Regions from separate parts of the Streptomyces sp. NPDC056144 genome, predicted to be linked through region 1. Evidence: predicted binding sites of a transcription regulator. Region 1 holds the regulator's gene; the other holds the start of a gene.
The links. Region 1 encodes HspR, which represses chaperone genes until heat shock. Its sites were predicted from a motif close to TTGAGNNNNNNNNNCTCAA; they were not measured.

Region 1 (15,370 bases):
CGCTGGGCGACGCTGGAGGGCGTGGCCCGCATCCGTACGGAGCCGGAGGTCGTCGCCGACGCGGTCGACCGCTACGCGACCCGGTACAACCGGGTCCCGGCCCCCAACCCGGACCGGGTCGTCATCGAGATCGCCCTCACGCGCGCGATGGGCCGCGCCTGACCCGTACGCACTCCTGAACGGAGACGCACAGCGGCGCCATCGCGTTTCAGGTCCGCGATGGCGCCGCTGTGTGGGGGAAGTGCCGGAGCGATCTATGACGACGGGGGAATCGCTCAGGCACTGCGGGGGGTGGTGACGGTGATGGTTCTGGGCTCGACCAGCTGGTGGTCCCTGCGGTCGAGATTGACGAAGATCATGCCGTACCGGATGGCACAGCGGATCGGCTGCGGGGCGCCGCGGGGACGGCGGAGGCAGCGGTACGCCCGGACGTCGTCGTCCTCTTCCCGCGCGATGACGATCGGCTCTCCGAGGACGGTGACCTTGAGCGAGTCGCCGCGTCGGGGGATGGCGGTGGCGAGATCGACGAAGTGCCAGCCGGACCGGTAGGCCGTGGCCATCTCCCGGCGGAAGCGGCGGTCGTCGGGTGGGGCACTCACGCGGCCGCGCCCTTGGGTGCGGTCTCCCAGGAAGGCTCTCCCGGGCCGGCGAGCAGAACGTGCGCGGGGGTGCTCTCCCACGAGGGCTCGTTCGGGCCAGCGACCACCGCATGCGCCGGGGTGCTCTCCCACGAGGGCTCGCCATTGGCTGCGAGCGCACCAAGAGCAGCCGCCGCAACGGCTATGGCGCTAAGTGCACGAACCATCCTGGTCATGGCCGATCTCCACCTCATTTGATCACTACTCCGCCCCGCGCTAAGACGATGGCTCACGGAACACCCTTTTCACCAGCCAACCCGGGCATCATGTTCCTGTAATTCATGACCCTGAGGGGGGTGTAAACCATGCTCGAAGATGACAGATCGGGACATAACCACAGTCACGGTGAGCTTTGTGACGTGGGTAAAGAGCTCTACGCGAACGCCCTCCGCACGGGTCGAATCGCCCGTTCCGAGGCCGAGGCGGCCCCGTGCCTCACGGAGCTCTCCCTCCTTCATCCTGACCCGGACGACAGCAACCTGCTCCGCGCGGTTCCGCCTTCGATAGCGCTCAACCAGCTCATCCACCCGATCGAGCGGGAGATACAGGCCCGGCGCCAGCACGCCATCGCCCTGGCCGACGTCTTCGAGCCCTTCCTCGCCATCCACGCCCAGGACCCCTCCGCCACTCAGGCGATCACCGTCCTCGAAGGCCTCGGCGTCATCAACGCGAGACTCGACCACGTCATCAACGAATGCACGGTGGAACTCCTCACCATCCAGCCCGGCAGCGGCAGGCGCCCCGAGACGCTGGAAGCGGCGCTGCGGCGCATGGAACCCCTGCTCAACCGCGGCGTCCGGATGCGCACCCTCTACCAGCACACCGCCCGCCACCATCCCGCCACGCTGGCCTACGTCGAGCGCGTCGCCCCGTACGGCCTCGAACTCCGCACCCTCGAAGAGATCATCGACCGGCTGATCATCGTCGACCGCAAGGTCGCGTTCGTGCCGGCCAGGACCGACCGGCAGGTCGCTCTCGAACTGCGCCACGAAGGCCTGATCCAGTATCTCGTCGGCGTCTTCGACCAGTTCTGGCTGCACGGCGCGCCCTGGGAGGAAGAGGTGCCCTACAGCCCCTCCGTCGAGGGAGTCGGCGGGGTCCAGCGCTCCATCGCCAAACTCCTCGTCGAGGGCCATGTCGACGAGGCCATCGCCCGCCGGCTCGGGATGAACGTGCGGACCTGCCGGGCGCACATCGCCAAGCTCGCCGCCGCGCTCGGGAGCGGGAGCCGGGCGCAGCTCGGGTATCTGATCGCGCGGTCCGGGATCCTCGACCGTGAGGACCAGGGCGACGAGCAGCCGGGGGGCTGACCGGATGTACACGCAGGTCGCTCTGGACGGGGCCGCCGGCACCCTCCGGGTCTCCGGGTACGGGCTGCCCACCGTGGAGCTCGTACGGACCCCGGGGACGCCTCCGAACGCCCACACCCCCATCGGCACCCGCAAGGGCGCCCTGCTCGCCCTCAGCGTCGACGGCGAGCCCGCCCGCGTCCGGCCGGCCCGCGGACGGCTGCTGCGGCGCTCGTACCGGGTCGACGTCCGGACCTCCGACGGCGTCCGCTACCGGCTCGTGCCCTGCGGGTACGAGGACAGCCGGCTCACGCGCGACGGGCGGCGGATCGGCCGGCTCGTCAGCTCGGGCGACGGGCGGGTCGTCGACGAGTGGGACACCGAGCCCACCCCGCTCGACCGCGCCCTCGGCACCGCCCTCGCCGCCGCGTTCGGCACGGGCGCCTCGCCGTGGTGGGAGACCGTCGGGGACATCGTGGGCGAGCTCGTCCCGTAGGGCGTCCTGCCGATCATGCCGGTCCGGCGGGTACGCGCCGAGGGCCCCGCCCACAGGTGTGGACAGGGCCCTCGGGACAGAAGGACGGAAGGTGCTACTCGCCGCGCTTGGCCGGACGCCAGACGACCAGCGCGCTCGTCTGCTGCACGTCCTGGTACGGCACCAGGTCACGGCGGTACGAGGCATGGACCTGCGCCTCGCGCTGCCGCATCGCCGCCGCCGCGCCGTCGACCGCGGCCGACAGCTCCGCGATCCGGCTCTGCAGCGCCGCGACCTGGTTCTCCAGTTCGATGATCCGCTTGATCCCGGCGAGGTTGATGCCCTCGTCCTGCGACAGCTGCTGCACCTGACGGAGCAGCTCGATGTCACGGGCCGAGTAGCGCCGGCCCCGGCCGGCCGTGCGGTCCGGCGAGACCAGGCCGAGCCGGTCGTACTGCCGCAGGGTCTGCGGGTGGAGACCGGAGAGCTGCGCCGCCACCGAGATGACGTACACCGGCGACTCGTCGGTCAGTTCAAAAGGATTGCGTCGGTGTCCGTCCATCGGGTCAGGCTCCCTTCGCTGCCTGGAACAGCTCCGCCCGTGGGTCCTCGGAGGCGGTCGCCTCGCGGTAGGTCTCCAGGGCCTCACGTGCCTTGTCGTCCAGCTCCTTCGGCACCGCGACCTCGACCGTCACAAGCAGGTCGCCGCGGGTGCCGTCCTTGCGGACCGCTCCCTTGCCGCGCGCCCGCATGGTCCGGCCGTTCGGCGTGCCCGCGGGCAGCTTGAGCGTGACCGCGGGGCCGCCGAGCGTCGGCACCTTCACCTCGCCGCCGAGCGCCGCCTCCACGAAGGAGACCGGCACCGTGACGGTCAGGTTGTCGTCCTTGCGGCCGAAGACCGGGTGCTCGTCGACGTGCACGACGACGTACAGGTCGCCGTTCTGCCCGCCGCGCTCGCCCGGCGCTCCCTTGCCGCGCAGCCGGATCTTCTGGCCGTCGCTGACGCCCGCCGGGATGCGGACCTGCATGGTGCGGGAGGACTTGGCCCGCCCGCTGCCCTTGCAGACCTCGCAGGGGTTCTCGGCGATGAGGCCGCGGCCCTTGCAGTCCGCGCACGGGTCGGTCAGCGAGAAGCCGCCGCCGCTGCCGCGCGAGACCTGCCCGGTGCCGACACAGGTCGGGCACACCCGGGGCGTGCCGTTCTTGTCGCCGGTGCCGGAGCAGGCCGTGCACGGCTGCTGGCTGGACATCCGCAGCGGTACGGTCGCGCCCTCGATGGCCTCGGTGAAGCTGAGCGTCACCTCGGACTCGATGTCCTGCCCGCGCCGCGGCTGGGTGCGCGCACCCGGGCCGCCGCCGCGGTTGAACAGGCCGCCGAAGACGTCCCCGATCCCGCCACCGCCGCCGAAGCCGCCGGCGCCGGGGCCGCCCTGGGCGCCTCCGAAGAGGTCGCCCAGGTCGAAGTTGAACGAGCCGCCGCCGGGGCCGGCCCGGAAGCCGCCGTTCCCGAAGAGCGCGCGGGCGTCGTCGTACTCCTTGCGCTTCTTGGCGTCGCCGAGGATGTCGTTGGCCTCGGAGATCTCCTTGAAGCGCTCCTCGGCCTTGGCGTCACCCTTGTTGGCGTCCGGATGGTTCTCGCGGGCGAGCTTCCGGTACGCCTTCTTGATCTCGGCCTCGGTGGCGTCCTTGGGGACGCCGAGAACCTTGTAGTAGTCCTTCTCGACGAAGTCCTTCGTACTCATCGACGTCCCTCCCTACCGGTGTGCTCGTTTACTCGCTGTCCTTCTCGGACGCGTCGGACGTGCCGTCCTCCGCGTCCTCCGCCTTCGCCGCGCCCGGCTGGGGCTCGGCGACGGCCACGCGGGCGGGCCTGATGGTCCGCTCGCCGATCCGGTAGCCCGGCTGCAGGATCGCGACGCAGGTCGTCTCGGTGACGTCCGGCGCGTACGAGTGCATCAGAGCCTCGTGGATCGTCGGGTCGAAGGGCTCGCCCTCCTTGCCGAACTGCTGCAGACCCATCTTGGCGACGACGGTCTCCAGCGATTCGGCCACCGACTTGAACCCGCCCACGAGCTCGCCGTGGTCCCGGGCCCGGCCGACGTCGTCGAGCACGGGCAGCAGGTCGGAGAGGAGGCTCGCGACGGCGATCTCCTTGACCGTGACCCGGTCCCGCTCCACGCGGCGGCGGTAGTTCTGGTACTCGGCCTGGAGCCGCTGGAGGTCACCGGTGCGCTCGTCGAGCGCCTTGCGGGCCTGGTCCAGCTGCGCCAGTACGGCTACGTCAGTAGCGTCCCCGGCCGGGGCCGCCTTCCCCGCCTTGTCGGCGGAGGCGGCGGCCTCGGTCTCCTCGGGCGTGCCGTCGGTGGGGACGTCGGGCTTCTCGTCGAAGCCCGGGGTCTCCTCCGTCATCAGACAGCGCCGCCCTTCGGCTTCTCGTCGTCGATGATCTCGGCGTCGACGACGTCGTCGTCCTGCGCCTGGCCGGCGTCGCCGCCCGCGGCCTGGGCGGCCTGCGCGTCGGCGTACATCGCCTGGCCGAGCTTCTGCGAGACGGCCGCGACCTTCTCGGTGGCGGTGCGGATCTCCGCGGCGTCCTCGCCCTTGAGCTTCTCCTTCAGCTCGGCGACGGCGGTCTCGACCTCGGTCTTGACCTCACCGGGGACCTTGTCCTCGTTGTCCTTGAGGAACTTCTCCGTCTGGTAGACGAGCTGCTCGCCCTGGTTGCGGGACTCGGCGGCCTCGCGGCGACGGTGGTCCTCGTCCGCGTACTGCTCGGCCTCCTGGCGCATGCGGTCGACCTCGTCCTTCGGCAGCGAGGAGCCGCCGGTGACGGTCATCTTCTGCTCCTTGCCCGTGCCCAGGTCCTTCGCGGTCACGTGCATGATGCCGTTGGCGTCGATGTCGAAGGCGACCTCGATCTGCGGGACGCCACGCGGGGCCGGCGGCAGACCGGTCAGCTCGAACATGCCGAGCTTCTTGTTGTACGCCGCGATCTCGCGCTCGCCCTGGTAGACCTGGATCTGCACGGACGGCTGGTTGTCCTCGGCCGTCGTGAAGATCTCGGACCGCTTGGTCGGGATCGTGGTGTTGCGCTCGATGAGCTTGGTCATGATGCCGCCCTTGGTCTCGATGCCGAGGGACAGCGGGGTCACGTCGAGGAGCAGGACGTCCTTGACCTCACCCTTGAGGACACCGGCCTGGAGCGCGGCGCCGATGGCGACGACCTCGTCCGGGTTGACGCCCTTGTTGGCGTCCTGGCCACCGGTCAGCTCCTTGACGAGCTCGGCGACGGCCGGCATACGGGTCGAACCACCGACGAGGACGACGTGGTCGATCTCGCGCAGCTCGATGCCCGCGTCCTTGATGACGTTGTGGAACGGCACCTTGCAGCGCTCGAGCAGGTCCGAGGTCAGCTGCTGGAACTGGGCGCGCGTGAGCTTCTCGTCCAGGTGCAGCGGGCCCTCGGCGGAGGCCGTGATGTAGGGCAGGTTGATCGTGGTCTCGGTCGAGGACGAGAGCTCGATCTTCGCCTTCTCCGCGGCCTCGCGGAGACGCTGGAGAGCCATCTTGTCCTTGGACAGGTCCACGCCGTGACCGTTGGCGAACTGCTTCACCAGGTAGTCGACGACACGCTGGTCCCAGTCGTCACCACCGAGGTGGTTGTCACCGTTGGTGGCCTTCACCTCGACGACGCCGTCGCCGATCTCCAGGAGGGACACGTCGAAGGTGCCGCCACCGAGGTCGAAGACGAGGATCGTCTGGTCGTCCTTGTCGAGGCCGTAGGCCAGGGCGGCCGCGGTCGGCTCGTTGACGATGCGCAGGACGTTGAGGCCCGCGATCTCACCGGCCTCCTTCGTCGCCTGACGCTCGGAGTCGTTGAAGTACGCCGGGACGGTGATGACCGCGTCGACGACCTTCTCGCCCAGGTACGCCTCGGCGTCGCGCTTCAGCTTCTGCAGGATGAAGGCGCTCATCTGCTGCGGGTTGAAGTTCTTGCCGTCGATCTCGATCTTCCAGTCGGTGCCCATGTGGCGCTTGACCGACCGGATGGTCCTGTCGACGTTGGTGACGGCCTGACGCTTGGCCACCTCGCCGACGAGCACCTCGCCGTTCTTCGCGAAGGCGACGACGGACGGCGTGGTCCTGGCACCCTCGGCGTTGGTGATGACGGTGGGCTCGCCGCCTTCGAGAACGCTGACGACGGAGTTAGTCGTGCCCAGGTCGATGCCGACCGCACGTGCCATTTCGGTTCCTCCAGCTGACTACTGACTTGAGTGGATCTGACTCAAGGATGCACGAGGACGCTCCTCGCGTCAACAGACCTGAGTCGGGTCGACTCAACTCTTCGTCGGCCCACTCACTCAACGAGTGCATCACCCGCGTCGTTCCCGGGCATGCCGTGACACGCGTGAGAGAGTCCGGACAAATCCCTGGATCCCTGGATTTCCAGGATTACCGCCGGAGGGTGTGACCGCATGACGGGGAAGCGCGCGATGTCCGGGAAGCGCGCGTTCGACGTGGCGGGCGGGACCCTGCTCCTCCTCGTGCTCGCGCCACTGGTCGTCGGCACCGCCCTGTCCGTCTCGCTCGGCGGTGACGGCCCGGTCCTGCGCCGCCGGAAGGTCGCGGGGCTGAACGGCCGGCCCTTCACGATGCTGACCTTCCGCACGAAGAGCCCGCTGGCCGCGCTGCCGCTGCTGCTGCACGTCGTCACCGGCCGGATGTCCCTCGTCGGGCCCTGCCCGCTGGCCCCGGCCCACCGCGAGTGCGTGGGCGAGGGGCGCCGCCGGCTCTCCGTACGCCCCGGGCTCACCGGGCCCTGGCAGATCAGCGGGCGCTCGGAGCTGCCGTGGGAGGAGCGCGAGCTCCTCGACCTCCACTACGTGGACCACCACTGGCTCGGGATGGACCTCACCATCCTGGCGCGTACGCTTCCTGCAGTCCGCAGGCGTCGCGCGGCGAGGTTTGCCTGAGCCCGGGCAAGGTTTGCCTGAGCGACACAGATCACCGTGAGCTCCGCTACAGCGCGGAGCCGTGACCCGGTAATCTCAGCACGGACTAGATAAGTTACCGCTTAGTAGGCTCGACTCAGGCACTGTCCGGCACTGCCAGGCACTGGGCGGGCCCGCCCGAGGAGCCCGTCATGCAACTCGCCGCGATCATTGTGTCGCTGACGCTGACCGTGGTCGGCGTTGCCCTGCTCGCTCGCGCCGTCGGCCAGTTCGTCAAGTACTTCAAGCTCGGCCAGCCCGTCCCCGCCGGGACCCGCACCGACAACCCGTACCAGCGCAGCGTCACCCTCGTCCGGGAGTTCCTCGGACACACGAGGATGAACCGCTGGGGCATCGTCGGCTTCGCCCACTGGTTCGTCGCCGTCGGCTTCCTGACCCTCCCGCCGACCCTCGCGCAGGCCTTCGGCCAGCTCTTCGAGGCCGACTGGACCCTGCCGGTCATCGGCGGATTCCTGCCCTTCGAGCTCTACATCGAGTTCATCGGCGTCATGACGATCCTCGGCATCGCGGTCCTCATCGTGATCCGGCTGCTCAGCCTGCCCTCCAAGGCCGGCCGCAAGTCCCGCTTCGCCGGCTCCAAGGCCGGCCAGGCGTACTTCGTCGAGTACGTGATCCTCACCATCGGCCTCGCGATCTACGTGCTGCGCGGCCTGGAAGGCGCGATCCACCACGTCGACCACTACGAGGCCGCGTACTTCGCCTCGTACCCGCTCGTCCTCGCCTTCAAGGGCCTGTCGGTCGCCACCCTCCAGAACCTCATCTACTTCACCGCCATGGTGAAGATCAGCACGTCGTTCATCTGGATGATCGTCGTCTCGCTGAACACCAACATGGGTGTCGCCTGGCACCGCTTCCTCGCCTTCCCCAACATCTGGTTCAAGCGCAACGCCACGGGCGAGACGGCCCTCGGCGCGCTCCAGCCGATGACCACGGCCGGCAAGGAGATCGACTGGGAGGACCCGGCCGAGGACGCCGTCTTCGGCGTCTCCCAGGTCGAGCAGTTCTCCTGGAAGGGCATCCTCGACTTCTCCACCTGCACCGAGTGCGGCCGCTGCCAGTCGCAGTGCCCCGCCTGGAACACCGGAAAGCCGCTCTCCCCGAAGCTCCTCATCATGTCGCTGCGCGACCACGCGCACGCGAAGGCGCCGTACCTCCTCGCGGGCGGCGGCAAGGACATGGAGGGCAACGAGAAGGCCTCCGAGGAGCAGCTCAAGGACGTCCCCGCCTCCGCGATCGCCGAGGCCGAGCGCCCCCTCATCGGCACCGCCGAGGAGAACGGCGTCATCGACCCCGACGTCCTGTGGTCCTGCACCACCTGCGGCGCCTGCGTCGAGCAGTGCCCGGTCGACATCGAACACATCGACCACATCGTCGACATGCGCCGCTACCAGGTGATGATCGAGTCCGCGTTCCCGTCCGAGGCGGGCACGATGCTCAAGAACCTGGAGAAGAAGGGCAACCCCTGGGGCCTGGCGAAGAAGCAGCGCGTCGAGTGGACCAAGGAGGTCGACTTCGAGGTCCCGATCGTCGGCAAGGACGTCGAAGACCTCTCCGAGTTCGACTACCTCTACTGGGTCGGCTGCGCCGGCGCCCTGGAGGACCGCGCCAAGAAGACCACCAAGGCCTTCGCGGAGCTGCTGCACATGGCGGGCGTCAAGTTCGCGATCATGGGCGGCGACGAGAAGTGCACCGGTGACTCCCCCCGCCGCCTGGGCAACGAGCCGCTGTTCCAGCAGCTCGCCGCGGAGAACGTCGCGATGCTGAACATGGCGTTCGGCGAGGACGACGAGGACGAGTCGACCAAGAAGCCGAAGTCGGCCAAGCGGATCGTCTCCACCTGCCCGCACTGCTTCAACACCATCGCCAACGAGTACCCGCAGCTCGGCGGCGAGTACGAGGTCATCCACCACACCCAGCTGCTCCAGCACCTCATCGACGAGGGCAAGCTGGTCCCGGTCACCCCGGTCGACGGCCTCATCACCTACCACGACCCCTGCTACCTGGGCCGTCACAACAAGGTCTACACGCCGCCGCGCGAGATCATGTCCGCCGTCCCGGGCCTGCGCCAGCAGGAGATGCACCGCCACAAGGAGCGCGGCTTCTGCTGCGGCGCCGGTGGTGCCCGGATGTGGATGGAGGAGCGGATCGGCAAGCGCATCAACAACGAGCGCGTCGACGAGGCCCTGTCCCTCAACCCGGACATCGTCTCGACCGCCTGCCCGTTCTGCCTCGTCATGCTGACCGACTCGGTCAACGGCAAGAAGAACGAGGGCAAGGCGAAGGAGTCCGTCACCGTCGTCGACGTGGCGCAGCTGCTCCTGGAGTCGGTGAAGACCCCGGTCGACCCGGAGGAGACGCCTTCGGAGGAGCCCGAGCCGGAGCCGGCCGTCTAGTCACGGCAGCCGTACGGAAAAGGGGGCCGCCCCGCGCATCTCGCGCGGGGCGGCCCCTTTCCTCATCGCGCCTGGTTCACCAGGGTGCCGCCGAAGTTGTACGTCCAGCTCTTGCCGCCGGGGACGGTGATCTTCACGTACGGCCGGCCGTCCTTGCCGGCGAAGAAGGTGGCGGTGTGGCCGTCGGGCAGCTTCACGACCTTGGGGGCGGGCTTGGCGGGCTTGGCGGGGTTGGTCTTGGGCGCGGGCTTGGGCGCGGGCTTCGGCGCCGGGGCCTTGTCCAGCCAGGAGCGGACCGTGCCGTCGGGGCGGAGCACGACGTGGAGGCCGTTGTTCTCCCCGTACGCGGGCTTCCCGTCCCGGCTGACGAGCGTGTCGATCAGCGACCCGCCCCCGTAGATCTCGGCGGAGAAGCGCCCGGGCCCGTCCTCGTACACCTTGGCGAGGGAGCCGTCGGCGAGGTCCACGTTCCGCCAGAAGACCGCCTGGTCGCTCGCGGCCGGCGCGGGGGCGTCGGAGGCGAAGGCTCCGGCGGCGGGGAGGAGGAGGGCGGCCACGGCCCCGGTGGCGACGGCGGCGGCACGGGTGGAACGACGGATCACACGCATCGGAAGAGCTCCTTGCTCGGGTCTCTGACTCCTTCGACGCTAGGAGGCCGACATTGAGGTGATACGTCGGTTTTGTCACAGCCACCCGACATCCCTTAGGGGATGTCACAGGTCAGCGGCAAGACCCCGGCGAGGGAGCGCCCCCACAGCCCGAACGGGTACGTTCAGGGACGTGGCTGGATTCAGGAACGGACGCGGCCGGGACAACCGCCCCCCGCAGCATCAGCAGCAGAACCCGCAGCAGCAGGCGCCCTACGGATACCAGGCGGCCCCGCCGCCGTACCCGCAGCAGCAGTGGCAGCAGCCACCGCAGGGCCAGACGTACGGCGAGCCGGAGTACTTCGGCGACGCCTACGGACAGCAGCAGCACCAGCAGCACCACCACCAGCCCCATCAGGGGCCGTCCGCGAACGACCCGGGTCACACCCAGATGTTCAGCGTGGACGACCCGTACGGCAGCCAGTACCAGCAGCCCCCGGTCCCCATCGGGCCCCGCCTCCCCTGGAAGGCGCTGCTCACCGGCATCGTCACGCGCCCCGCGGACACCTTCCTCCGGATGCGCGACCACGCCGTCTGGGGACCGGCGCTGATCGTCACCTTCCTGTACGGGCTCCTCGCGATCTTCGGCTTCGACAAGGCGCGCGAGGAGGCGATCAACGCGACCCTGTCGACGGCGATCCCCTACGTCCTCATGACCGCCGTCGGCTTCGTCGTCGGCGGACTCATCCTCGGCGCCGTCACGCACACCCTCGCCCGGCAGCTCGGCGGCGACGGCTCCTGGCAGCCGACCGTGGGCCTGTCGATGCTGATCATGTCGATCACGGACGCGCCCCGGCTCGTCTTCGCCCTCTTCCTCGGCGGCGAGAACATCGTCGTCCAGGTCATCGGCTGGCTGACCTGGCTCGCGCTCGGCGCCCTCCTCACCCTCATGGTGAGCCGCTCCCACGACCTGCCGTGGCCGAAGGCGCTCGGCGCCTCCGCGATCCAGCTGGTCGCGCTCCTCAGCCTGATCAAGCTCGGCACCCTGTAGGGAATGCCGGAGCGCTCATCGGCCGCGGCCGATGCGCCACCACTCCTTGCGGGCCGACGGCCCCGGCGGTTCCTCCGCCGGGGCCGTCGGCGTCTCCGGATCCGCCCAGAACTCCAGGAGGTCCCCCGGCGCCAGCCCGAGCGCGTGCTCGATCTCGCCCGGGGTGAGCCCGCGCAGGCCGTCCGCCAGCGAGCGGGTCAGGTCGAACCAGTAGCCGCGCAGCGTCGACTCGCTCACGAACAGCTCCCGCGCGACCTGCGCGTAGCTGAGGCCCCGGGCGCGCCCGTGCAGGATCTGCCGCTGGCGCTCGCTCAGCACGGTGATGCGGTCCCGCCGCACGAGCACCTCGAGGATGCCGACGACCTGCTGGGGGACGACCGTGCCGCCGGCGGCCACGTCGAGGAACAGCTCCTCCGCGCGGGCGCGCGGCAGCGCCTTCGAGACGATGCCGCTCGCCCCGGCGGCGACGCACGCGGCGAGCACGAACCGGCGTTCCTCCTGGCTGTAGACGCAGACGCGGTACCCCCGCCGGGTCAGGGTCCGGATCGCGGCGACGCCCTGGCGGGCGTCGGGCTGCTGCTCCAGGTTGGCCAGGTGCAGATCGAGCAGGACCAGGTCCACCGCCGGGGCGTGCCGCACCAGCTCCTCCACGGTCGGCACCGCCACGACCACGTCGAGGCCCGGCATGAGCGGGCCGATCGAGTCGCGGATCAGCGAGGCGTCGTCCACGACCGCGACCACCGGCCGCGCCTGCGGGCCCACCGCCGGCCGCGCCTCCGGCCCCGCCTCCGCCCTCACGGCGCGTCCGCGAAGGCGGCTCGTACGGTCGGGCGTCCCCGCTCCGGCCGTCGCGCCTCGGGCCCGGGGCGCGACCGTACGGTCACGGTCGTCCCCTCCCCCGCGGCGGAGGCGATCGCGACGGCGAGCCCCCGGCGCCGCAGCTCGCCGACGACCACTTCGCGCAGCCCGATCCCCGCCGTCACGGCCGCCGGGTCGAACCCGACGCCGTCGTCGTGGACGGTCAGCGTCCAGCCCCCCGCCGGTTCGGCCCCCGCGTCGAGGTGGACGACGACCTCGCACGCGCGCGCGTGCACCCGGACGTTGAGCAGCAGGCTCCCGAGCGCGCGCTCCAGCGCCTCCGCCTGCGCGGCCGGAATCCGCAGCCCGGCGCCGAGATCGAGCGAGGCGACGACGTTCAGGTCGGCGAACCGCTCGCACACCCGCCTGACGACGGGGGCGAGGGCGGCCGACGGTCCGTCCCCCTCGCCCGTACCCGTCTCGGTGCCGCGCAGATAGGACCGCATCCGCCGCAGCTCCACCTCGGCCTGTCCGACGAGACGGGCCCGCGAGACGTCGTCCCCCTGCTCGGTGAGGAGCCGCATCACGGCGACGCCGTTGTGCATCATCACCTGGGCCCGCCGCTCCTCCTCGCGCCGCGCCAGCTCGGCGGCCCGCGCGCGCGAGGCGTCGGCGTCGCGGGCGATCCGCCGCGTGTAGCCGAAGAACATGCGGGTGACCAGCGCGTACACGACGTACGTGAGGACGTTGCCGACGACGGTCGAGGTCATCTCGCTCCCGACGTCGCCGCCGAGGTAGACCCCGTACCCGAGGGAGACCGCGCACAGGCCGAGCACCCAGACGGCGGTCCCGCGGACCCCGCCGGCGGTGATGATGACGGACAGCGCGTACCCCGGCTGGAACGCGGTCCACGTGCCGAAGCGGTCCCAGGGCGCGAGGACCAGCGGGCCGAGGACGAGCAGGGCGCAGGCGAGCGCGAAGTCGAGTACCGCCACCGTCGTGCCGAGCGGCCTGCGGCGTACGAGCGTCACGACGCTGACCGCGACCGCCGCGAGGGCGGCGGCGCCCCAGCACGCGAGGTAGGCGGCGTCGTGCGGCGCCCGCGCCGCGCCGAGCTGCACGGCGGGCACCATCTGCGCGACGGTCCCCAACCTGACCCCGGCCGTGAAGTACGAGAAGGCCCGCTCGACACCCGCCTTGGTCGTGGGAAGCTCCGCGACCCGCCACAGCCCGCCCAGACTTCTCATCGTCCCCCTCGGCTCCGGATCATGCCTCCGACACGCAACGATGAAGATAGTTGAGCGGCATGCCGAAGGGCAGGGCCTCGGTGAAAGGCCCTGCCCTGTGAGGAATCCAGGCGGGGGAACCGTCAGACGACGAGCTTGGCCAGCGCCGCCCAGGTGTTGTCGCCCGGAAGCCCGTCGATCGGGCCGCCGTAACCGCCGAGCCTGGCCATGTTCTGGAGGCCCATGTACGTGTTCTTGCCGGGCACCCCGTCGATCGGGCCGGTGTACCCGTGGCCGGTGAACAGCCGCTGCAGACCCATCCACGAGTTCACGCCGAGCGCGCCGTCGGCCGGTCCGGTGTAGCCGCCGAGCTTGGCCATCCGCTGCATCGCCGCGTACGTGTTCGTGCCCGGGGCGCCGTCGACCGGACCGCTGTAGCCGAAGCGCTTGCAGATGTTCTGCACGCCCTTCCACGAGTTGACGCCCATCACGCCGTCGACGGTGCCGCCGTAACCGCCCCGCTGGGCCAGGCGCTGGAGCCCCTTGTACGTGTTCGTGCCGGGGACGCCGTCGATGGGGCCGGTGTAGGCGTAGCCCTTGACGACCCACTGCACGCCGATCCAGGTGTTCACGCCGGGCGCGCCGTCCAGGGCGCCCGTGTAGCCGCCGGCGCCGGCGATCTTCTGGAGCGTCAGGCCGCTGGAGCTGGAGGAGGGCGGCGGCGAGCCTCCGCCGACGACGGAGAGCGGGTTGATCCGTTCGTTGCTGGGGTTGTAGATGTGCCAGTGCAGGTGCGGGCCGGTCGAGTTGCCCGCACCGGGGGCGCCCGCGGCGCCGCCGGAGTACCCGACGATCGTCCCGGCGGACACGCTGGCGCCGTTGCCCAGCCGGAACTGCGACAGGTGCATGTACTGACTGCGGTAGCCCTCGGCGTGGTAGATGGTGACGGTGTGGCCGCCGGTGCCGTTGTCGTAGATGTTCTCGATCGTTCCGGCGCCGCAGGCGGGCAGCGCGGTGCCCACGGCCATGCCGTAGTCGATGCCGTTGTGGTTCGGCGGGTCCCAGGGACCGGTGACGGCGTACGAGGTGAACGGGTTGTAGATCGCGGGGACGGCGTAGGCGCTGGTGGGCAGGAGGAGCCCGCCGACGGTCAGGGCGCCGCCTCCGGCCACCGCGCCGCGCAGCAGCGTGCGGCGGCTCAGGCCCTCGTTCTCGTTCTCGTTCAACGCTTCTCCCTGGGTTCGTCAGTGGCTCGGGGAAGATCGCGAGCTCGCTCATCCCACCGGGGCGCCCGGGGACCGACAACCCAACGAATCCGCGGAGTCGAGTCCCGGATTCCGCGCGTTCGTTGGGTTGTCGGCGCGGGATCCGCCGAGTGATCTTGCCCTCCAGCGATCCAGTGGATTTCAGGAGGTCAAGGTGCCCGAACGGGTGGATGGCGAAGGGCGGGGGCCGTCACGGCGCTCCGTCCTGCGGACGGCCGGCGCGCTGCTGCCGGGCCTCGTCCTGGGGGTGGGCGGCGCGGCCGGCCCCGCTGTGGCGGCAACGGCACCGGCAACGGCACCGGGGGACCGCGCCCCGAGAGGGACGTTCTCCTCCCCCTCGTACGACTGGACGACGGCCTCCCCCACGGGGCCGGCGTCCGGCGTGGTGTTCACGCTCACCGGCCCCGACGGCCGGCCGCTGCCCGACCGGCGGGTGCGGTTCTCCCTGAGCGCGTTCCACGCGGTCCGTCCGAGCCTCTGGTTCGAGATCGCCCAGGGGTCCAAGTCCCCCTCCCTGCACGGCTATCTCGACCTGGACACGGACGCGCGCGGCACGGTCGTCCTCGACACCTGGCTGCGGCGCGGAGCCGTACCGACGGACGCGGCGGGTCACGAGCTGCGCGCCCAACTGGTCGG
Region 2 (15,370 bases), on a different contig from region 1:
GAGAGAGAGCCCCCGCATGCAGTCCTCCCGCCGCACCGCCACCGGCGTCGCCGCCCTGTCCGCCGCCGCCGCCCTGGTCAGCCTCACCCCGACCACCGCGAGCGCCCACGGCGCCGTCTTCAACCCCGTCAGCCGCGTGGCCGCCTGCTACGCCGAAGGGCCCGAGACCCCCAAGTCGCAGGTGTGCAAGGACCTCGTCGCCGATTCCGGCACCCAGCCGCTCTACGACTGGAACGAGGTCAACATCGCCAACGCCGCCGGGAACCACCAGGCGCTCATCCCCGACGGCAAGCTCTGCTCGGCCAACCGCGCCAAGTACCGCGCGCTCGACTGGGCCCGCACCGACTGGCCCTCGACCGCCGTCGCCGCCGGAGCCTTCAACTTCAAGGTCCGCGTCACCGCGCCCCACTCCGGCACGATGACGATCTACATCACCAAGCCCGGCTTCGACCCCACGCAGCCCCTCAAGTGGTCGGACCTGGACTCCACCCCCGTCGCCGTCTACCCCACCACCCGCACCTCGCAGGACGGCTACTACAACTTCACCGGCAACCTCCCGGCCCGCACCGGCCGCCACATCGTCTACAAGGTGTGGCAGCGCAGCGACAGCCCCGAGGCCTTCTACAGCTGCTCGGACGTCACCTTCGGCGGCACCACCGCGGTCGCGGCGAAGGCTCCGACCGAGGCGAAGATCGCGGCCGGCGCCGAGCTCTCCACCGTCAGCCACGCGGGCCACGGCGGCGACGAGCAGGCCCCGGCGCTCTCCGCCGACACCGCCGGCACCCCCGCCTCCCCGCTCCCCCTGGCCCTCGCGGGCGCGGGCGGCCTCGCCGCCTTCGCGGCCGGCACCCTGCTCCTGGGCCGCCGCCGGAACTCCTCCGCCTCCTAGGCCTGTCCCCTCAGGCGGCGGAGGTACCGATCGGGAAGAGGGCGGAGAGCCGGGGTATCGCCAACCCCTCCGGCCGAGCCTCCCAGGGCACCTCGTCCTCTTCCCGCTCCTCCCACTCCTCCGGTCCCTCCCGTTCCTCCGCGAGTTCCTCGACGGCGTCGAGGAACTCGTCCCCTTCGTCGTCCTCCTGACCGGTCAGCTCGTCGAAGGCGTCCTGGGCTACGTAGTCGAGTTCCTCCCACTCGGGCCACTCGTGGTCACACCAGTCGTCGACCGGCCGTCCGACGAGGGCCAGCACCGCGGGCACGTCGGCCAGCGCGTCGGCGTCGGCGAGGACCGCCTCGTACACCTCCCGTCCCTGGCCCACCAGCCACAGCGTGAAGTAGTGGAAGCCGTCGTCACTGCAGGAGCCGCGCTCAACGCGGTTCGCCGCCGCCCACAGCGGGCGTATGCGGGCGGTCTCGCAGGCCTCCTCCAGGCGCACCTGGAAGGCCACGCTCTCGGCCGCCGGCCGGCGCAGCAGCTCCGTCCGCAGCCGCTCCAGCCGCTCCGCCCGGCTGCCGGGACGGCGGAGCGACCCGTCGATGAGAGCCCAGAAGGCGTCGTCGTTCATGCGTACGAGCATGGCAGCCGCCACTGACAACGGCGGGGTGCTCCCGAAGGAGCACCCCGCCGTTGCCGTACGGGAGTTACGCGGCCGCGACCACCGGCACCGCCGCCGGGGCGAGCGCGATCTCCAGGACCTGGCGGACGTCCGTCACCGGGTGGACCTCCAGCTTCTCCAGGATCTCGGCCGGGACGTCGTCCAGGTCGGCCTCGTTCCGCTTGGGGATCACGACCGTCGTGATGCCCGCCCGGTGCGCGGCGAGCAGCTTCTGCTTCACGCCGCCGATCGGCAGGACCCGGCCGGTGAGGGAGACCTCGCCGGTCATGGCCACGTCCGTGCGGACCAGCCGGCCGCTGAGGAGCGACGCGAGGGCGGTCGTCATCGTGACGCCCGCGCTCGGGCCGTCCTTCGGGACCGCGCCCGCCGGGAAGTGGATGTGCACGCCGCGGTCCTTGAGGCCGGTGACGGGCAGTTCCAGCTCCGCGCCGTGCGAGCGGAGGAAGGAGAGCGCGATCTGCGCGGACTCCTTCATCACGTCGCCCAGCTGGCCGGTGAGCGTGAGCCCGGCGGCGCCGGTCTCGGGGTCGGCGAGGGACGCCTCGACGAAGAGGACGTCACCGCCCGCCCCGGTCACGGCGAGACCGGTGGCGACACCCGGCACGGCCGTGCGCCGCTCGGCCGGGTCCTGCGCGGACTCGGGCACGTGGTGCGGCCGGCCGATGAGGTCCCGCAGGTCGTCCGGGGTGACCGTGAACGGCAGCTCGCGGTCGCCCAGTTCGTGCTGCGCGGTGACCTTGCGGAGCAGCCGGGCGATGGCGCGCTCCAGGGTGCGGACGCCCGCCTCCCGGGTGTACTCCCCGGCGAGCTTACGCAGCGACGCGTCCTCCAGGACGACCTCTCCCGGCTCCAGGCCGGCCCGCTCCAGCTGGCGCGGGAGCAGGTGGTCGCGGGCGATGACGACCTTCTCGTCCTCGGTGTAGCCGTCGAGGCGCACGAGCTCCATGCGGTCGAGGAGGGCCTCGGGGATCGCCTCCAGCACGTTGGCCGTCGCGAGGAACACGACGTCGCTCAGGTCGAGTTCGACCTCCAGGTAGTGGTCGCGGAAGGTGTGGTTCTGCGCCGGGTCGAGGACTTCGAGGAGGGCGGCCGCCGGGTCGCCCCGGAAGTCGGAGCCCACCTTGTCGATCTCGTCGAGCAGGACCACCGGGTTCATGGACCCGGCCTCCTTGATCGCCCGCACGATCCGGCCGGGCAGCGCGCCCACGTACGTACGCCGGTGTCCGCGGATCTCGGCCTCGTCCCGTACGCCGCCGAGGGCGACGCGCACGAACTTCCGGCCCATGGCGTGGGCGACGGACTCGCCGAGCGAGGTCTTGCCGACGCCGGGCGGGCCGACGAGGGCGAGGACGGCGCCGCCGCGACGGCCGCCGATGACGCCGAGGCCGCGGTCGGCGCGGCGCTTGCGGACGGCGAGGTATTCGGTGATGCGCTCCTTCACGTCCGCGAGGCCCGCGTGCTCGGCGTCGAGGATCGCCTGGGCGCCGGGGATGTCGTACTGGTCCTCGGTCCGCTCGTTCCAGGGCAGTTCGAGGACGGTGTCGAGCCAGGTGCGGATCCAGGAGCCCTCGGGGGACTGGTCGCTGGAGCGCTCCAGCTTCTCGACCTCCTTGAGGGCCGCCTCGCGGACCTTCTCGGGCAGGTCGGCGGCCTCCACGCGGGCGCGGTAGTCGTCCGACTCGTCCCCTTCGGCCTCGCCGTTCAGGTCGCGGAGCTCCTTGCGCACGGCGTCGAGCTGGCGCCGGAGCAGGAACTCGCGCTGCTGCTTGTCGACGCCTTCCTGGACGTCCTTGGCGATGGTCTCGGCGACGTCCTGCTCGGCGAGGTGCTCGCGGAGCTGGGCGGTGGCCAGCTTGAGGCGGGTGACGGGGTCGGCGGCCTCCAGGAGGGCGACCTTCTGCTCGACGGTGAGGAAGGGCGAGTAGCCGGCGTTGTCGGCGAGGGCGCTGACCCCGTCGATCTGCTGCACGCGGTCGACGACCTGCCAGGCGCCGCGCTTCTTGAGCCAGCTGGTGGCGAGCGCCTTGTACTCCTTGACCAGCTCGGTCACGGAGCCGGGCAGCGGATCGGGCAGGGACTCCTCGACGGTCGCGCCCTCGACCCACAGGGCGGCGCCGGGCCCGGTCGTACCGGCCCCGATGCGGACGCGCCCGAGGCCGCGGATGAGCGCGCCGGGGTCGCCGTCGGAGAGCCGTCCGACCTGCTCGACGGTGCCGAGGACGCCGATCCCGGCGTAGGTCCCGTCGACCCGCGGCACGAGCAGCACCCGCGGCTTCCCGGCCCCGCTCCGCGCGGCGGCCTGCGCGGCCTCGACGGCGGCGCGGACCTCGGTGTCGGACAGGTCGAGCGGCACCACCATGCCGGGCAGCACGACCTCGTCGTCGAGCGGCAGCACGGGCAGCGTGAGCGGCACGGACGTGGACTCAGAAGCCATGATCTCCCCTTCGGTGGTCTCCGGCAGACCTTCGGTGGTCGTCGGCATCAATCGTCAGCATCAATCAAGTTGAGCTGTACCGACTCAATGCATGTGAGTCCGCGAATGTTCCCCCGGCGCCGTTCGCTCTGAGCGATCAGCCTCCCCACAGAGGACTCCAGGCCGATGTAATACCCCCATGGACATCGCAGCTATTACTTCTGCCTGGGTGGCCGGCTGGACCGTCTCGCGGGGGACGCCCGAGGCCGTCGTCGAGCCCTGGGGGTTCAGCGTCCGGGTCGGCCTGCCCCGGCACGTCCTCCGGCACGTGCTGCCCGCGCCCGACGCCGCGACCGTCGGCGCGCTGTGCGCGCGGCTGACGGAGCCGTACAGCTGGCTCAAGGTGGTGGCCGAGCCGGAGGAGGTGGCGGGGTGGATCGGCGACGGGTGGACGATCCCCGACGACCCGGGCTTCATGATGGTCAAACCGCTGGACCCGGCCGCGCGCCCGGCGCCGCCCGAGGGGTACGCGCGGACCGTCGAGGTCCGGAACGGTGTCGTCCACGTCCGCGTCCTCGCCACCGACGGCACGCTCGCCGCGCGCGGCCAGATCGCCGTGACCGGCACCACCGCCGTCGCCGACCAGATCGAGACCGACCCCGCGCACCGACGGCGCGGCCTCGGCGCCAACGTCATGCTCACCCTGGAAGCCGCCGCCGCACAGGCCGGCGCCACGACCGGAGTCCTCGCGGCGACCACGGACGGCCGCGCGCTCTACGCGTCGCTGGGGTGGCGGTACCGGGGGCCGCTGACGGGGATCGTCCGGTCGGGAGACTGACCGGACGGGCCCGGCCGATCGCGCCGTCGGGCTGCGCCGTGGGGCCGCCGGCGGGCATGCTCGACCCATGGGACACGGAGACGGGGACAGGGACGGACGCGGATCCCGAAACGGCGTACGGGAGAGGGGGCGGGGCATCGGCGCCCTGCTCCTCGCGGGCGTCCTGGCCTGCGGCGTCGCCGCCTGCGACCCGGCCGCCCCGCCGGGCACGGGCGCGAGCACGGGCACGGGCACGCGCGCGAGTGGCCCGGTGTCCGCCGATGTCGTGCCGACGGAGGCGACGACCTCCGCCACGCCGGCCACCCCCTCCACCGAACCCCAGCCCTCCGCCGTCCTCGTCGACGTGGCCGTCACCGGCGGCTTCGCCGGGGTGCGCAACCGGCTCGTCGTCCACGAGGACGGCGCCTGGACCTCGCACTCCGCCGCCAAGCCGCCCCGCACCGGCCGCCAGACCCCCACCGAGGCCGCCGCGCTGCGGGCCGCGCTGGAGGACCCGGCGCTCGCCGAGGTCCCGGAGCGCCCCGCCGGCACCCCGGTCGCCGACGGATTCACGTACACCCTCACCTACCGCGACCGCGTCCTCGTCACCGACGACCGCGAGCGCCCGCCCGCCCTCCAGCGCGTCTTCGACGCCCTCCCGGAGGGCGGCCCGCCGACCGCCCCGTGAACCGAGGTCGGCCGCACGGGCGATAGAGGGGCGTGAGACTGTTACGCCCCTCAGGGGGGCCCGTGAGGCGAGACGAGAGCGACGACGCGACGCTGCTGCGCGCGGTCGCGCGCGGTGACGCCGAGGCGCTCGCCGCCCTCTACGACCGGCACGCCGGCTGGCTGTACGCGCGGCTCGCCCGTCGCTGCCCGGACGAGGAGACGGTACGGGAGGTCCTCCAGGACGCCTTCGTCACCGTCTGGCGCTCGGCCGACGGCTACCGGGGTTCCGGCGAGGCCGGGGGCTGGCTCTGGGTGATCGCCGCCCGCCGGCTCGTCGACGCCCAGCGCGCCCACGCGCGTTCCGAACGCGCCTCCGCCGCACCCCTCGAACCCGCCGCGCCCGCGCCCTCCGCCGAGGAGCGCGTGCTCGCCGGTCTGGAGTACGGGGAGGTGGGCGCCGCCCTCGACCGGATCTCGCCCGAACTCGCCGAGGTCCTGCGGGCGACCGTCGTCGACGGCCTGACGACCCGCGAGGCCGCCCGCCTTCTCGGCATCCCCGAAGGCACCGTCAAGACCCGGGCCCTGCGCGCCCGCCGCGAACTCCGCGCGGCGCTCGGCCCCGGCCCGTACCTCCTGGGAGGCACCGCATGACGTCCCCCTGGCACGTCACCGACGCCCAGGCCCGCCGGTACGCGGAGGGCATCGACTCCGAGACGGACGCCTGGTCCCTGGAGAAACACGTCGAGCGCTGCACGCCGTGCGCGACCCGCGTCTCGGCGGCGGTCCGCGCGGGGGGCTCGGGACCGTCCCTGGCCTCGGTACGCGCCCACGTCCTGGGCGCCGTCGCCGCCGCGCCACCACCGGTCGGGGCGGCGGGTCGAAAGGCCGCCGCCGCAGGGGCGACGGGAGCCGCCGCACGGGAGACAGAAGCCGTCACCCCCGCCACGACCGGGGCGGACGCCCCGCACCCCGCCACGACCGGCCGCACTGCCGCCTTCGCGAGCGGCGCCGACGGCACGCCCGCCCTCCCCCTCGACACCGGTGCCGGTGCCGGTGCCGACGCCAGTGCCACCGCCACCGCCTCCCCGCGCGGTGGCAGCCCCGCCGCGTGGGGAGACCCCCGCCGCCCCGCCCTCTCCCCCTCCCGGCTCTGGTGGGCCGTCGGGCCCGCGCTGCGCGGGGCCTGGGTCCTGGCCGTCGTGCTCGTCGTCGCGGGGGCGTTCGGGCTCGGGTACGGGGCCGGGGTCCCGGGCGCCAGGGGGCTGCTGCTCGCGCTGTCGCCCGCGCTGCCGCTGCTCGGCGTCGGGCTCTCGTACGGGCGGCACGCCGATCCGCTGTACGAGATCGCCGCCGCCACCCCGTCCGGCGGTCTGCGCCTGCTGCTCACCCGTACCGCCGCCGTACTCGCCGTCTGTGTCCCCCTGCTGACCCTGGGCGGGGCGCTGCTCCCGGCCGCCGCCGGGACTCCGGGGGCCGCCGCCTGGCTGCTCCCGGGGCTCGCGCTGACGCTGGCCGCCCTCGCCCTCGGGTCGTTCATCGGCTGCCGGACGTCCTCCGCCGTGCTCGGCGGCGGGTGGCTGCTCGCCGTGGCGGACCCCTTCCTCGGCAGTGGGGGCGGGGCCCCCGAGGACGTCGACCTCTTCCGCTACTTCTCCGGCCCCGCCACCCAGTCCGCCTGGGCCGCCGCCGCACTCGCCTGCGCGGCCCTGCTCGTCCTCCGGCGCCGCTCCTTCGACCACCTGGAGACCCGATGACCTCCCTCTCGCCTCCCGCCCGCGCCACCGCCACCTCCACCGCCACCTCCACCGTCAAGGTCGCGGGGCTGACCGTCCGGCACCGCCGTACCGTCGCCCTCGACGCGCTCGACCTCTCCCTCTCCCCCGGCGTCCACGGCCTCCTCGGACCCAACGGCGCCGGAAAGACCTCCCTCATCCGGGTCCTCGCGACCGTCGCCGCGCCCCGCTCCGGCCGTGTCGAGCTGCTCGGCGGCGACGCCACGAACCACCGGGACCGTACGGCCATCCGGCGCCGACTCGGCTACCTGCCGCAGGAGTTCGGCTACTACCCGGCGTTCACGGTCCGCGAGTTCGTCGCGTACGTCGCCTGGCTCAAGGAGATGCCGGCCGACCGCGCCCCGGCCGCCGTGGAGCGGGCCGTCGAACGCGTCGGGCTCTCCGACCGGATCGACGCCCGCATGAAGACCCTGTCCGGCGGCATGGTCCGCCGGGCCGGGATCGCCCAGGCCATCGTCAACGAACCGGAGTTGCTCCTGCTCGACGAACCGACGGCCGGTCTCGACCCGGAACAGCGGGTCGAGTTCCGCGCCCTGCTCCGCGAGCTGGGCACGGAGGCCACGGTCGTCGTCTCCACCCACCTCGTCGAGGACGTCGCCGCCGCCTGCACGGACGTGACCCTGATCGAGGCCGGCCGCCTCGCCTTCCGGGGCACGACCGCCGAACTCTCCTCCCTGGGAGCCGATTCCGACGACGCGGCCGAGACCACGACCAGTGCCGTCGAGCGCGGGTACACCACCGCCCTGCGCGCCCACCGCCGGCACCGCGCGGAGGCCCTCCGATGACCCTGATCCCCTCCTCGATTCCCTCCTCCGCCCTCCGCACCGAGCTCAGGCGCGGCATCGGGCCCTGGACCGCCGTCGCCGTGGCGCTCACCGTGCTCATCGGGATGTTCCGCATGCTGTCGTACTGGCACGGCCGGTGGGCCGACGCCACCAACGAGCTGCACCTCGTCGTCGGCGCCGTCGCCGGACCCCTCGCCCTCGCGGCGGGCTGCTGGCACGGCGGCCGGGACCGGCGGCGCGGGACGACGGAGCTGTGGGAGTCCGTGCCCCGCTCCTCGCTGCGCCGGCTGCTCGTCGCCGCCGCCCCGTCGGCTCTCTGGCCCGTCGCCGGGGTGCTGCTCGCCGACACCGTCTGCCTCGTGAGCATCTGGCCGAACATCTCCGGCGGCCGCGTGTACGTCGAGCTCCTCGCCGCCGACGCGGTCGCCGTCGGCGCCCTCGGCCTCCTCGGTCACGTCGCGGGGCGGGCGATCCGGTGGCGGCTCACGGCCCCGCTCCTGGGTGTCGTCGGGTACGTGGTGATCGCCTTCGGCGCGTTCACGCAGAGCGGCCTGCGCTGGCTGGGTCCGGCCGGTGAGCACCGTTTCTCCTGGGACAGCGCGGTGTGGTGGTTCGCGCCCGTGTCCATGGCGTGGACGGCGGGGCTCGCGTGCGCCGCGCTCCTCGCGTACGGGCTCCGCCCCGCCCGCCTGCGGCCGCTCGCGCTGGTGCCGCTCGCGGTGGCGGTCGGCGCGGCGACGCTGATCCTGCGGCTGCCGCCGGACGAGGGGCCCTGGCGCCCCGACCCGGCCCTGATCAGGCCGGTCTGCGATTCCGGTACGCCGCAGGTGTGCGTGTCGGCGCTCGACGCGGCCCGCCTGTCGGCGGTGTCGGCGGCGCTCGCCCCGCTGAACGCCCGCCTCCAGGGGGTGCCGGGCGCCCCGGCCCGCTGGGTGGCCGGTCCGGGGGGAGCGTCCCGCCCGGGGGATCGCTCGCTGCCCGAGTTCAGCCCGCTGCCCGGCCCGCTCACCCAGCCAGCCGCGTTCCGGTACGAGGCGGCTTTGCGCCTGGTCCTGCGGAGCTGCCCGCCGGGCGGAATCGCGAGCGCCGCCGACGAGCGGGCGAACGCCATCCACGAAGCCGTCGTCATGTGGCTGGCCCCCGCGCCGCCCTACATCAGGATCCCCGCCGACACCCGGCCGCATCTCGACCGCCTCACGGCCAAGTCGCCGGACGCCCGGCGCGCCTACCTCGCCCGCTATCTGACGGCCGACCCCTGCTCTCCCGAGGAGGTGCCGGTCCCATGACGGGCCCCCTGCTCTACCTGCGCTCCCGCGGCCTGCCCGGCACGCTGGCGGCCCTGCTCTGCACGGCGGCGGCCGCCGCCTGGGGGACGACGTGGGCAGGGGCGCGGCCGGAGTTCGCGGAGGCCGTCCGGCTGACGGCCGTCTTCGGTCCGCTGCTCGTGTCCGGCGCGATCGGGACCGGCCTGTACGCGCCGGGCGCCGAGCTCGACCGTACGGCGGTACGGGCCTGGTGGCCGTACCGCGCCGCCCATCTCCTCGGGCCGACCGCCCTCGCCGCCGCCCTGTTCGCGCTCGTGGTGCCGCCGGGCACGGAGGGGTTCGGCGCCCCCGCCGCCGTACGGAACACGCTGGGTCTCGTCGGCCTGGCGGCGGCCTCCGCCGTCTTCCTCGGTGCCCGGCTGAGCTGGCTCCCGCCCGTCCTCGTCATCGGCGCGGCCCATGTGGCCGCCCCCACGGGGTCCATCGACGGCGGCACCGCCCGGTGGGTGTGGGCGTGGGTGGCGCGCCCCGGGACGGAGGGCGGGGCGTGGGCGGCGGCGATCGTCTGCCTGGCGGCCGGCGCGGGGCTGTACGCGTGGCGGGGCGCACGGCGCGACGGCGCCTAGTCGGCTCGGGCCCGCCAGGCGGCTCGGGCGCGCGTGCGTCAGTCGCGCGCCGCGATCCCCGCGTACTGCCGTTCCAGGTACGACCGCACCCGGGCCGGCATGTCCATCGACTCCGGGTCCAGGGCCCACTGGATCTGGAGTCCGTCCATGATCGCCAGGTGCTCCTGCCCGACGGCGCGGCAGTCGGTGTCGGGGCGCAGTTCCCCGCTCCGTACGCCGTCCTCCAGGAGCTCGACCATGTGCCGGAGCACGCGCGCGTAGCGCTCCTTGAAGTACTCGTGGGCGGGGTGGCCGAGGTTGCCGGACTCGCCCACGAGGACGTTGAACATCCGGACGATGCCGGGGCGCCGGGTGTTCTCCTCGATCAGGGCGACGAGGGTCTCCAGGTAGGCCGCGTACGACTCCGGCTTCTCGCTGAACAGGCGCTCCATGTCGTGCTGTTCGCTCTGCGCGAGGACCGAGAGGAGGAGGTCCTCCTTGCTGCGGAAGTGGTGGAGCAGTCCGCCCTGGGTGATCCCGCAGTCGTTGGCGATGCGGGCGAGCGAGGAGGCGTGGAAGCCCCAGCGCCCGAAGTGGTCGACGGCGGTGTCCAGGATCTTCAGGCGGCGCGCGTCCCCGACCGCGTAGCTGCCCCGGCCTGCGGATTTGCGGGGTGCGGGGTCCTTCTTCTCCGGCATGACCTCACCCTAGCGGGGCCCGTCCGGACCCTCCCCGGCCGGTGACCCAGGTCACATTCCAGAAACCTAGTACCTACTCGGTTTTCACGCTTAGCCTGTGGCCGTCCGACCGACCTCGCCACCGCGCCCCACCCACAGGAGCCCTGACATGTACCCGTACCAGGACCCCAGCCGTTCCGTGGACGAGCGCGTCGAGGACCTCCTCGGCCGGATGACGCCGGAGGAGAAGGCCGGTCAGCTCTTCCACTCGATGCTGATGATGAACGCGGACGGCACCCCGGTGACCGAGCCGGAGGGCGGCGGCTCGCGCCGCGAGCTCACCACCCCGCAGCTCATCGAGGGCCGCCGGCTCACCCACTTCAACCTCCTCGGCAGCTACGGCGCCCGCGAGATGGCCCTCTGGCACAACGCGATCCAGGAGATGGCGGCGTCCACCCGCCTCGGCATCCCCGTGTCGCTCTCCACCGACCCGCGCCACTCGTTCACCGAGAACATCGGCGCCTCCTTCAACGCCGGCGCCTTCTCCGCCTGGCCCGAGGCCCTCGGTCTCGCCGCCATCGGCGACCCGGAGCTCGTCTTCCGCTTCGCCGACACGGTCCGCCGCGAGTACCTCTCCGTCGGCTTCCGCACCGCGCTCCACCCGCAGATCGACCTCGCGACCGAGCCCCGCTGGTCCCGCCAGTCCGGCACCTTCGGCTCCGACGCGAAGCTGACGGGCGAGCTCGTGGAGGCGTACGTCCGCGGCCTCCAGGGCGAGACCCTCGGCACCGAGTCGGTCTCCGCGATGGTCAAGCACTTCCCCGGCGGCGGCCCGCAGAAGGACGGCGAGGACCCGCACTTCGCGCACGGCAAGGAGCAGGTCTACCCGGGCGGCCTGCGGGAGCACCACCTGGAGCCCTTCCGGCACGCGGTCGCGGCCGGCTGCCGCCAGATGATGCCGTACTACGGGCAGCCGATCGGCACCGACTGGGAAGAGGTCGGCTTCGGCTTCAACAAGGGCGTCATCACCGGGCTGCTCCGTGAGGAGCTCGGCTTCACCGGCATCGTCTGCACCGACTGGGGCCTGCTGACGGACTCGGAGATCTTCGGCGAGCCGCACGTGGCCCGCGCCTGGGGCGTCGAGCACCTGAGCGTCGCCGAGCGCACCGCGAAGGCGCTGGACGCGGGCGTCGACCAGTTCGGCGGCGAGGAGTGCCCCGAGGTGATCGTGGAGCTGATGGCCTCCGGCCGGATCTCCGAGGAGCGCGTCGACGCCTCCGTACGCCGTCTGCTGCGCGAGAAGTTCGTCCTCGGCCTCTTCGACGGGCGCCGGTACGTCGACCCCGACGAGGCCGCGGAGACCGTCGGCCGCGCCGACTTCACCGCCGCGGGCGCCGCCGCCCAGCGCCGTTCCCTCACCGTCCTCACCGACGGCCCGCTCCCGCTCTCCGGGCGGCCGAGGCTGTACGTGGAGAACGTCGACCCGGCGACGGCGGAGGCGTACGGCGAGGTCGTCGCCGATCCGGCCGACGCCGAGCTCGCGGTGCTGCGGCTCCGCACGCCGTACGAGGAGCGCCCCAACCGTTTCGAGTCCTTCTTCCACTCCGGCTCGCTCGCCTTCCCGGAGCCCGAGCTGAGCCGGATCCTCGGTCTGCTCGCCGCCGTGCCGACCGTCGTCTGCGTCAACCTGGAGCGCCCGGCGGTCCTGCCGGAGATCGCCGCGGGCGCGGCGGCCCTGATCGCCGACTTCGGCGCGAGCGACGAGGCGCTGCTCGACGTGGCCTTCGGCCGCGCGCGGGCCGAGGGGCGGCTGCCCTTCGAGCTGCCGCGCTCGATGGCGGCGGTCGAGGCGGCCCGTCCTGACGTGCCGAACGACACCGCCGACCCGGTGTTCGCGCACGGCCACGGGCTTGAGCTGAACCCGCCGCTGTAGCGGCGCGCCCACAGACCGCGGGGTACCTGACAGGCCCCGCGAAAGATCCGGGGCCTGCCCGTGGGGGGCCGGGCCCCGGATCTTCCCCCTCCCGCATGTCATGCACCTGAAGGGTTCTCCATGCGCAAGTACGTCGCCCTGGCCTCCGCCGCCGCGCTGCTCGCCGGCCTCGGCGCCACCGCCTACGCCTCCACCGCCGACAGCGCCGCCCCCGCGGGCCGGCCCCTCGCCGGGATGCGGATCCTGATCTCCAACGACGACTCGATGCAGGCCGCCAAGGCGAGCAACTCCGACGGCCTCGGCCTGTACGAGCTCCGCCGCTCGATGTGCGCCGCCGGCGCCGACGTGGTCGTCATGGCCCCCTGGCAGGTCCAGTCCGGCAAGGGCACCGCCGTCACCAACGGCGGCGTCGTCACCGCCCAGCGCCGCACCGCCCTGCCCGCCGGGTACGAGAACGACTGCTCGGGCGCCCCCTCGCACGGCGCGGTCTTCGGCGTCTGCCTCTCCGACGGCCCCTGCGCCAAGGACACCCCGAGCGCCACCCCCGCCGACACCGTGAAGCTCGCCCTGCGCGGCGGCCTCAAGGCCAAGGTCGGCTGGGACGGGGCCCCCGACCTGGTCCTCACCGGCATCAACTCCGGCCCGAACGTCTCCGCCAACGTCAACGACTCCGGAACGGTCGGCGCCGCCGTCGCCGCCGTCGACCAGGGCGTCCCGGCCGTCGCCTTCTCCTCCTCGGGCGACGAGAGCCAGATGTCCTTCCCCCGGGGCAACTACCGCGCCAACGCCGAGTTCGGCGCCCGGTTCGTCGCCGGCCTCAAGCAGCGCGGTCTGCTGACCCCGAAGTTCGCCCTCAAGGTCGACTACCCCGACGTGAGCGCGGGCGTCCCGGCCAAGTCCCCGGTCTGGACCCGGGTCGGCGACGGCGCCGTCGTCTTCCACGCCTTCGAGCAGCGCGGCGACGGCGACTCCTTCGACATCGCCCTCGGCTTCTGCGAGGAGGGCGCCGCGGAGGAGTGCGCCGAGACCCGCGAGGACGCCGACTCCACCTGGCTGTTCGAGAAGGGCCACGTCACGGTCGCCCCGATCACCTGGGACCGGACGTACGGCTCCCCGGTCGACGCCCGCCGCGAGCTGAACCGGATCGAGCAGTACGTCAGGCACGGGGCTCCGCGCCCGTGACTCCCCGGGAAAAGCGCGCGCCATGATCGCCCGACTCCGTAAGGTGTTCACCCCGGCCGGCAGCCCGCCGGCCGGCCGAGACACGAGCGGAGTACGACCATGTCCTCGACGTCCTCCCCCCTGACCCTCGACCGCCGCGAAGGGCCGTACGGCGAAGTGGTGCTGCGCCGCCGCGCGGAGCACCACTTCGAGATCATCGCCAACGGCACCTTCCTCATGGACACCTCCGACGGGCGCTCGGAACGGCTCCTCGTCGACGCCGCCCTCGACGCCCTGCCCGAGGAGTCCCGCGCGGGCGCCTCGGTCCTTCTCGGCGGCCTCGGGGTGGGGTTCTCGCTGGCGCACGCGGCGGCGGACCCGCGCTGGGGGCGGATCGTGGTGGCCGAGCGGGAGGAGGCGATCATCGACTGGCACCGGAGCGGGCCGCTGTCCGCGATCTCCGGGCGCGCGCTCGGCGACCCGAGGACCGTGATCCTGCACACGGACCTCGTGGAGTACCTCCGTACGAGTTCCGACACCTACGACGCCCTCTGCCTGGACATCGACAACGGGCCGGACTGGACGGTTACGGAGGACAACGAAAACCTGTACTCCGCGCAGGGGTTGGCGGCCTGCGCGGCCCGCCTCAGCCCCGGCGGGGTCCTCGCCGTGTGGTCGGCGCGGCCGTCCGGCGATTTCGAAGACTCATTGCGGAATGCCGGATTCCGTGGGGTACGGACCGAAGAGATCCCCGTTGCCCGGGGCGTCCCCGACGTCGTCCACCTCGCCGTACGTCCCTGACCGCCCCCGGACGGACCCGGGAGCACTCCTGGATAGCCGGGACGCCGCCGGTACCTCTAGGCTGCTGCACCGACATCGGCGACGCGAGGCGGGGCAATGGACCAGACACACACCAATCACCACGGTGCGGCGGCCACTCCCGGGGCCCAGCGTCGGGTCCTGGTGGTCGAGGACGACGCGACGATCGCGGAAGCGATCTCCGCCCGGCTGCGCGCCGAGGGCTTCCTCGTCCAGACCGCGGCGGACGGCCCCTCGGCCGTCGACGCCGCCGAGGCCTGGCAGCCGGACCTCATGCTCCTGGACGTGATGCTCCCGGGCTTCGACGGCCTGGAGGTCTGCCGCAGGGTCCAGGCCCAGCGGCCCGTCCCGGTCCTCATGCTCACCGCCCGCGACGACGAGACCGACATGCTGGTCGGGCTCGGGGTCGGCGCGGACGACTACATGACCAAGCCGTTCTCGATGCGGGAGCTGGCCGCCCGGGTCCACGTCCTGCTCCGCCGGGTGGAGCGGGCCGCGCTCGCGGCCGTCACCCCGCGCAGCGGCATCCTGCGCCTGGGCGAGCTGGAGATCGACCACGCGCAGCGCCGGGTCCGGGTCCGCTCCGAGGACGTGCACCTGACCCCGACCGAGTTCGACCTCCTCGTCTGTCTGGCGGGCACCCCGCGGGCGGTCCTCTCCCGCGAGCAGCTCCTCGCCGAGGTCTGGGACTGGGCGGACGCCTCGGGCACCCGGACCGTGGACAGCCACATCAAGGCGCTGCGCCGGAAGATCGGGGCCGAGCGCATCCGTACGGTCCACGGCGTCGGGTACGCGCTGGAGACCCCGGCGCCGTGAGCCTCCCCCAGGGGCGGAGACGGCCCGGCGCCCCTCGCCCCGGCACTCCCCGGCCCGGCACCGC

Region 2: lon (endopeptidase La) is a predicted target of HspR. The motif match lies at 4,057-4,075, and genes of this name have one in related genera.

What each region holds. Positions count from the first base shown of each region.
Region 1 is NZ_JBHJVF010000006.1:41,710-57,079, forward strand. Features, by position in the region: gene ACFC0Z_RS19495 (pyridoxamine 5'-phosphate oxidase family protein) at 1-162, shown strand, start outside; gene ACFC0Z_RS19500 ((2Fe-2S)-binding protein) at 276-599, opposite strand; gene ACFC0Z_RS19505 (helix-turn-helix transcriptional regulator) at 944-1,948, shown strand; gene ACFC0Z_RS19510 (hypothetical protein) at 1,953-2,423, shown strand; gene ACFC0Z_RS19515 (heat shock protein transcriptional repressor HspR) at 2,518-2,964, opposite strand; gene dnaJ (molecular chaperone DnaJ) at 2,969-4,144, opposite strand; gene grpE (nucleotide exchange factor GrpE) at 4,173-4,811, opposite strand; gene dnaK (molecular chaperone DnaK) at 4,811-6,646, opposite strand; gene ACFC0Z_RS19535 (sugar transferase) at 6,878-7,375, shown strand; gene ACFC0Z_RS19540 ((Fe-S)-binding protein) at 7,546-9,807, shown strand; gene ACFC0Z_RS19545 (hypothetical protein) at 9,870-10,415, opposite strand; gene ACFC0Z_RS19550 (Yip1 family protein) at 10,588-11,445, shown strand; gene ACFC0Z_RS19555 (LuxR C-terminal-related transcriptional regulator) at 11,461-12,243, opposite strand; gene ACFC0Z_RS19560 (sensor histidine kinase) at 12,240-13,490, opposite strand; gene ACFC0Z_RS19565 (peptidoglycan DD-metalloendopeptidase family protein) at 13,613-14,695, opposite strand; gene ACFC0Z_RS19570 (hypothetical protein) at 14,889-15,370, shown strand, end outside.
Region 2 is NZ_JBHJVF010000003.1:271,822-287,191, reverse strand. Features, by position in the region: gene ACFC0Z_RS12155 (lytic polysaccharide monooxygenase) at 17-889, shown strand; gene ACFC0Z_RS12150 (DUF4240 domain-containing protein) at 900-1,502, opposite strand; gene lon (endopeptidase La) at 1,579-3,987, opposite strand; gene ACFC0Z_RS12140 (GNAT family N-acetyltransferase) at 4,166-4,804, shown strand; gene ACFC0Z_RS12135 (hypothetical protein) at 4,872-5,471, shown strand; gene ACFC0Z_RS12130 (RNA polymerase sigma factor) at 5,504-6,103, shown strand; gene ACFC0Z_RS12125 (zf-HC2 domain-containing protein) at 6,100-7,206, shown strand; gene ACFC0Z_RS12120 (ABC transporter ATP-binding protein) at 7,203-8,030, shown strand; gene ACFC0Z_RS12115 (hypothetical protein) at 8,027-9,316, shown strand; gene ACFC0Z_RS12110 (hypothetical protein) at 9,313-9,921, shown strand; gene ACFC0Z_RS12105 (TetR/AcrR family transcriptional regulator) at 9,960-10,598, opposite strand; gene ACFC0Z_RS12100 (glycoside hydrolase family 3 protein) at 10,747-12,510, shown strand; gene surE (5'/3'-nucleotidase SurE) at 12,631-13,692, shown strand; gene ACFC0Z_RS12090 (spermidine synthase) at 13,792-14,472, shown strand; gene ACFC0Z_RS12085 (response regulator transcription factor) at 14,569-15,306, shown strand.